Linked DNA regions of Moorella thermoacetica. The protein of the gene in region 2 binds, or shares a complex with, the protein of the main gene of each other region. Links are inferred from orthologs where the notes say so. Each region holds a gene or a part of one and is shown on either strand. Other genes may lie near its edges.

The links.
Region 1: the proteins of rpsG (region 2) and tig are in contact, whole or in part, in a crystal structure (PDB 3GTY), measured with the Thermotoga maritima proteins. The link is inferred for Moorella thermoacetica from one-to-one orthologs. Residues at the interface, in WP_004081843.1 of Thermotoga maritima: Lys34, Lys52, Lys55, Glu59, Arg62, Gln63, Glu66, Asn67, Lys69, Val71, Arg95, Ala109, Lys110, Lys111, Gly112, Arg113, Pro114, Glu117, Glu121, Ile124, Ala125, Tyr127, Asn128, Asn129, Thr130, Gly131, Lys135, Asp139, Arg142, Met143; in WP_004081061.1 of Thermotoga maritima: Glu122, Val124, Val129, Leu130, Tyr133, Glu188, Gly259, Ile262, Tyr263, Glu266, Ser270, Glu273, Gln274, Glu277, Arg308, Gln311, Ile312, Ser315, Tyr316, Glu325, Arg329, Arg336, Leu363, Phe366, Trp367, Arg373, Leu377, Arg381, Leu384, Glu387.

What each region holds. Positions count from the first base shown.
Region 1 is NZ_CP012369.1:459,509-462,807, reverse strand. What follows is about bases 175-3,153. They hold tig (trigger factor), read right to left. Parts: upstream 2,345-3,153; coding sequence 1,004-2,344; downstream 175-1,003. Other genes in these bases: crcB (fluoride efflux transporter CrcB), read right to left, coding at 3,053-3,153; MOTHE_RS02305 (DUF190 domain-containing protein), read right to left, coding at 2,666-3,037; clpP (ATP-dependent Clp endopeptidase proteolytic subunit ClpP), read right to left, coding at 363-962; clpX (ATP-dependent Clp protease ATP-binding subunit ClpX), read right to left, coding at 175-342. In the rest of the region: more of clpX, read right to left, coding at 1-174; more of crcB, read right to left, coding at 3,154-3,299. UniProt on the Bacillus subtilis protein: Involved in protein export. Acts as a chaperone by maintaining the newly synthesized protein in an open conformation. Functions as a peptidyl-prolyl cis-trans isomerase.
Region 2 is NZ_CP012369.1:2,467,286-2,470,504, reverse strand. Bases 1-2,899 are described here. They hold rpsG (30S ribosomal protein S7), read left to right. Parts: upstream 1-1,164; coding sequence 1,165-1,635; downstream 1,636-2,899. Other genes in these bases: fusA (elongation factor G), read left to right, coding at 1,724-2,899; rpsL (30S ribosomal protein S12), read left to right, coding at 771-1,145; MOTHE_RS12275 (L7Ae/L30e/S12e/Gadd45 family ribosomal protein), read left to right, coding at 492-743; rpoC (DNA-directed RNA polymerase subunit beta'), read left to right, coding at 1-453. Also shown: more of fusA, read left to right, coding at 2,900-3,219.

The DNA.
Region 1 (3,299 bases), 2.0 Mb from region 2 along the record:
CATGATGATGTTGCTCTTCTGGAGTTCAACATCATCCATCTTCATACCCAGGTTGATGCGTTTATAATGGTTATAAACGGCTACAGCCAGGGCCTTTTTGGCTTGATCCTGGCTTATGACGTACTGATCGAGGATCTCCCGGATCTCCTTGGGCTTGGGCAGTTCACCCATTTCCAGGTTCAGGTCCTCGCTTAGCTCCTCTTCGATTATCTCATTGCACAGCTCGATGCACTCGTCACAGATATATACACCCGGGCCAGCAACCAGTTTCTTGACCTGGTCCTGGAGTTTCCCGCAGAAGGAACACTTCAACTGGCCTTTGTCATCGGTGTATTTGTACATTTTCTTCACCTCGCTGTCCCTTATTTAGCGGGCAACTCGCGCTTGGTGATCACCTCATCGATTAAACCATACTCCCGGGCTTCCCTGGCTGTCATAAAGTGATCCCGGTCGGTATCCCTGGCGATCTGTTCCAGGGGTTTACCGGTTATCTCACTTAAAATACGGTTCAAGTTGTCCCGTATGGCCAGAATCCTCTTGGCGTGGATCTCGATATCCACGGCCTGACCCTGGGTACCACCCATGGGCTGGTGAATCATGATTTCGCTGTTGGGGAGGGCAAAACGCTTGCCCTTGGCCCCTGCCGCCAGGAGGAAGGCACCCATACTGGCCGCCAGGCCGACGCAGATTGTGGAAACGTCGGGCCGGATATACTGCATGGTGTCAAAGATGGCCATGCCTGCCGAAATCGATCCCCCGGGGCTGTTTATATAAAGGTGAATATCCTTGTCGGGATCCTCGGCCTCCAGAAAAAGCATCTGGGCAATGACCAGGTTGGCTACATGATCGTCAATGGCACTCCCCAGGAAAATGATCCTGTCCTTCAATAGGCGGGAATAGATATCATAAGCCCGTTCGCCCCTGCTGGTCTGCTCGACAACCATTGGTACCAGAACTGACACTGCCAACACACCTCCACGTTAAAATCGTTCAGAGATCACAGTTAAGCCGGCGTAGCTTCCGCTGTTTCTGCTGTTTCCCCTGCCGCGCCCTGTTCCCGGGGCGGTACGGGCTTGCTGTGCTCTACCAGAAAATCTATGGTCTTTTTAATCATTATATCGTATTTCAGGACGGACAAGTCGCCCAAATTCTTCCGTACAGTATCCGGATCTTGCCGGAAAATCCTGGCCATCCTCTCGATTTCGGCATCAATCTCTTCCTGGCTGGGCTGGATATTTTCAGCTTTGGCAATAGCTTCCAGAACCAGTTCCGTTTTTACGTCCCTTTCGGCCCCGGGCCGGAATTCTTTTTCTAAATCACCAATAGTCTTGTCAGTGTTCTTTAAGAACTCCTCCAGGGTCATCTTCTGGGCCTGTAGGTTGCGCTCAAGTTCCCGGATCCGGGCATCGATACGCCGTTCCACCATAACTTCCGGGAGTTCCACCGTGGCCGCAGCGACAGCCTTTTCCACCACGGCCTGCCGAACTGCGGCTTCAACTCGCTGTTTCTGGCTTTCCTCCAGGCGCCGGCGGATATCCTGGCGCAGGTCCGCCAGGGTCTCGCACTCGCTCACATCTTTGGCAAACTCATCATCAAGGGGAGCCAGTTTCTTACGTTTTATCCCCCGCACGGTGACCTGGAAAACGGCTTCTTTACCGGCCAGATCCTTTTCGTGGTAGTCGGAAGGGAAAGTGACATTAACGGTGCGTTCTTCATTTACCCTGGCACCAACCAGTTGCTCCTCAAAACCGGTTATAAAGGTGCCTGAACCCAGCTCCAGGGGGTAGTTGTTCCCTTCCATTCCCGGGTAAGGCTGGCCGTCCACGGTGCCCTTGAAGTCAATGGTAACAATATCACCGGCTGCTGCCGGTTCGTCCTCGATTACCTCCAGCTCGGCATAACGCTCCTGCAGCCGCTTCAGGTAAGCATCGATATCGGCTTCTGTTACCTCTACTTCCTGGCGTTCCACCTCCAGGCCGGTGTAGGGACCAAGCTGGACTTCCGGTTTAACCTCCACCCTGGCTTTAAAAACCAGGGGTTCTCCATCTTCTACTTTAACTATCTCAACCTCCGGCCGGTCGATGGGTTCCAGCTGGTGTTCGGCCACAGCTTCTTCATAAGCCGGAGGAATAACAATCTCCGCTGCCTCGTTATAAATAGGCTCCTTGCCAATATATTGCTCCAGGATAAAGCGAGGGGCTTTGCCCTTCCTGAATCCTGGAATATTGACCTGCTTTACCAGTCGACGATATGCCTGGTCTATAGCCTTCTGGACTCTGGGGGCTTCAACTTCTACTTCCAGGAGTACCTGGTTTTTATCCAGTTTTTCTACGGCAGCCTTCATCTACTTATTTGCTCCTCCCTACTCCCGACTACTGGACGCCATTCATTATGACCATCCGTTTGTCTAAAAATACCTTCAGGATTTATTTCGCCGTGCCTGAAGCTTTTCCTGCTAAAATAATAAAAAATAGCCTGTGAAAGAGTACCTCGGACGGGTCAGGTCCGAGGTACTAATAAGCAAAAATATGGAGCGGAAGACGGGATTTGAACCCGCGGCCCTCGCCTTGGCAAGGCGATGCTCTACCACTGAGCTACTTCCGCCCGTTATTCGGTACCATCACGGCTTTCCGTAGCGATATATTAGCAAAAACCCCTGGCCCTGTCAAGCTCTCCTCCCCGGGCCGGGGCTATTTTCCTTGTTGCTGGCAGTTCCGGCAGAGGAGATGATTTCCACATCCGCCAGGGTAATCAAGCCCTGCTGGACCATCTCCCGGACCCGGGGCAACACGGCGTTTATCTTTTCGGGGCTGTCCACTGCCTCAACAAGAACCGGCAGATCGGCGGAGAGCTCCAGGAGGCGTGAGGCATACAGCTGCTTACGCTTGCCATATCCCTCGATACCACGGACTACAGTAACCCCAGCCAGGCCGGCGGCCTTTAATTCGAGAACCAGAGCATGGTAAAGGGCCATACCCTGCCACTTCATACCCTCCCCCAGATAAACCGTCAAACGCTTGGCCCTCGTGCCGGTCATACCCATCCCTCCAGCCTAAAATAAACTCCCTGCCGCCAGCCAGCCCAGCCAGGCCAGGAGCAAGCCTCCCAGAATGCTCCCCAGGCTGTAGGCCAGGGCCCGTTTACCCTCGCCATCGCCAATCATGGTGACGGTTTCATAGGTGAAGGTTGAAAAGGTAGTATAGGCTCCCACAAACCCTGTCCCCAAGGCCAGGGTCACGTTAGCCGGTAACCTTCCCTGGGGCAGGGCCAGGAGCAGGCCTAGCAGAAAGGCTCCGCTT
Region 2 (3,219 bases):
CTCCAGGGGGTTGACATCAACGATAAACACATCGAAGTGATGATCCGCCAGATGCTGCGCAAAGTAAAGGTCGAGGACCAGGGGGACACCGATCTCCTGCCCGGGTCTCTGGTAGACGCCTTCGACTTTGAAGATGCCAACCGTAAAGTTCAGGAGATAGGCGGCAAACCGGCCACGGCCCGGCCGGTTCTCCTGGGGATTACCAAGGCCTCCCTGGCGACAGATTCCTTCCTTTCGGCCGCTTCCTTCCAGGAGACGACCCGGGTGTTGACGGAAGCGGCCATCAAAGGCCGTGTTGATCCTCTCCTGGGCCTCAAAGAAAATGTGATTATCGGTAAACTGATCCCGGCTGGAACCGGCATGAGTCGCTATCGCCAGTTAAAATTGGTGACACCCGCCGTCGATCAGGAGGAAGATGGAGCGGAAGCTGTTGACATGGCTACCGGGAAATGATAATATCTATTAGTGTGACTGCCCGGGGGGGTTGATTTATGCCCTATGAACGTTTACGGACGGCCAAGAAAAGGGCCGTGGGTACCAAACAGGTAACCAAGGCTGTCAGCCAGGGGAAGGCCAGGGTAGTTTTCATAGCCCGGGACGCCGAAAGCCATGTAACAGAGCCCCTCTGGCAGCTCTGCCGTGAACGTGGTATTGAAGTAATCGAAGTGGATTCAATGAAAGAGCTGGGGCGGGCCTGCAGCATTGAGGTTGGCTCGGCCTCAGCCGCTATCCTTGAAGAATAAACCGGGGAAGGAGGTGGAGAGGAGAGGATGCCGACTATCCAGCAACTGGTGCGGCAGGCAAGGGAAAAGGTCGTGCGCAAGTCAACGGCCCCGGCTTTAAAAGAATCACCCCAAAAACGGGGCGTCTGCACCCGCGTTTATACAACTACACCGAAGAAACCGAATTCTGCCCTGCGTAAAGTCGCCCGGGTCCGCTTGACCAATGGCATTGAAGTTACCGCCTACATCCCCGGCATTGGGCATAACCTGCAGGAACACTCGGTGGTTCTGGTAAGGGGTGGCCGGGTAAAGGACCTTCCGGGTGTCAGATACCATATTGTACGGGGTACCCTGGATGCCGCCGGAGTGCAGAATCGCAACCAGGGTCGCTCCAAATACGGGGCCAAACGGCCCAAGAAGTAGCAGGTAAGGGGGGATAAGATTGCCACGGCGAGGCAGAGTTCCCCGACGGGCCGTGCTGGCGGACCCGCTCTACGGGAATACCAAGGTTACCAAATTGATAAACCAGGTAATGCTTGATGGTAAAAAGTCTCTTGCCCAGCGGATTTGTTATGACGCCTTTGAAATAATCAAAAACAAAACCGGTAAGGACCCGGTGGAAGTTTTTGAACAAGCCTTAAAAAACGTTATGCCGGTCCTGGAAGTCAAGGCTCGACGGGTTGGTGGCGCCAACTATCAGGTACCAGTTGAGGTACGGCCGGAACGGCGGCAGACTCTGGGAATCCGCTGGCTGGTCAATTATGCGCGGGCCAGGAGCGGCAAGAGTATGCAGGAAAAGCTGGCTGCCGAGTTAATTGATGCTGCCAATAATACTGGCGGGGCAGTGAAGAAACGGGAAGATACCCACAAGATGGCAGAAGCCAATAAAGCCTTCGCTCATTACCGGTGGTAGGCGTGGGGGTCAGGGGCCCGGGGACCGGGGGCTCGCCGCACGGTGACCACCGGTGTCCTGCAACCTGATTAACAGAAGGGATGAAAATATGGCTCGAGAATACCCACTAGAAAAAACCAGAAATATCGGCATTATGGCCCATATTGATGCCGGTAAAACTACTACCACCGAACGAATACTTTTTTACACTGGCCGGGAACACCGTATGGGAGAAGTCCATGATGGTAATGCTACCATGGACTGGATGATTCAAGAACAGGAACGGGGAATTACCATTACTTCAGCGGCAACCACCTGTTTCTGGCGGAATCATCGCATTAACATTATCGACACGCCAGGCCACGTGGATTTTACCGTTGAGGTAGAACGTTCCCTGCGGGTCCTGGATGGTGCTGTGGCTGTCTTTTGTTCCGTAGGTGGGGTAGAACCCCAGTCGGAAACCGTCTGGCGCCAGGCCGATAAATATGGTGTACCTAGAATTGCCTACATCAACAAGATGGATCGCGTCGGGGCCGATTTCTTCCGGGGCGTGCGGATGATTGCCGAACGCCTGGGAGCCAACCCGGTGCCTATCCAGTTGCCTATCGGCGCGGAGGATAGCTTCCAGGGTATGGTGGACCTGATTAACATGAAGGCCATTTATTATACCGATGAATTAGGAACCACCCTGGATGAGGAACCAATCCCTGCCGAGATGGAAGACCTGGTGCAGGAGTACCGGGAAAAACTGCTGGAGGCTGTAGCCGAAAGCGATGAGGAGCTAATGATCAAATACCTGGAAGGCGAGGAATTGACGCCGGAGGAGATTAAAGCCGGTATTCGTAAAGCGACCATTGCTGTGAAAATGGTGCCGGTACTCTGCGGATCTTCCTTTAAAAACAAAGGAGTTCAGCCCCTGCTGGACGCCATAGTTGATTTTCTGCCGGCACCGACTGACGTCCCGGCTATTCAAGGCGTGGATCCGGAAACCGGCGATGAAGACGAACGCCATTCCAGCGATAACGAACCTTTTGCGGCTTTGGCCTTTAAAATCATGGCCGATCCTTATGTAGGCAAACTAACCTTCTTCAGGGTTTATTCCGGCACCCTGAAATCCGGCTCTTATGTTTACAACTCGACCAAGGGACGCCGGGAACGCATCGGCCGGATTTTACGCATGCACGCCAATCACCGGGAAGAGATAGATGAGGCCTATGCCGGCGATATCGCGGCGGCCGTGGGGCTTAAAGAAACCACCACCGGGGATACCCTGTGCGATGAGCAACATCCTATTGTCCTGGAAGCAATGGAATTTCCGGAGCCGGTTATTTCGGTGGCCATTGAACCGAAAATCAAGGCTGACCAGGAAAAAATGAGCATCGCGCTGCAAAAGCTGGCCGAAGAGGACCTGACCTTTAGAATGTACACTGACCAGGAGACGGGACAAACCATTATTTCAGGTATGGGCGAACTACATCTGGAGATTATCGTGGATCGTCTCCTGCGGGAGTTCAAAGTCGGAGCCAAGGTTGGCCGGCCCCAGGTAGCTTATAAAGAGACTATTCGCCGGCCTGTTAAAGCCGAGGGTAAATTTATTCGCCAGAC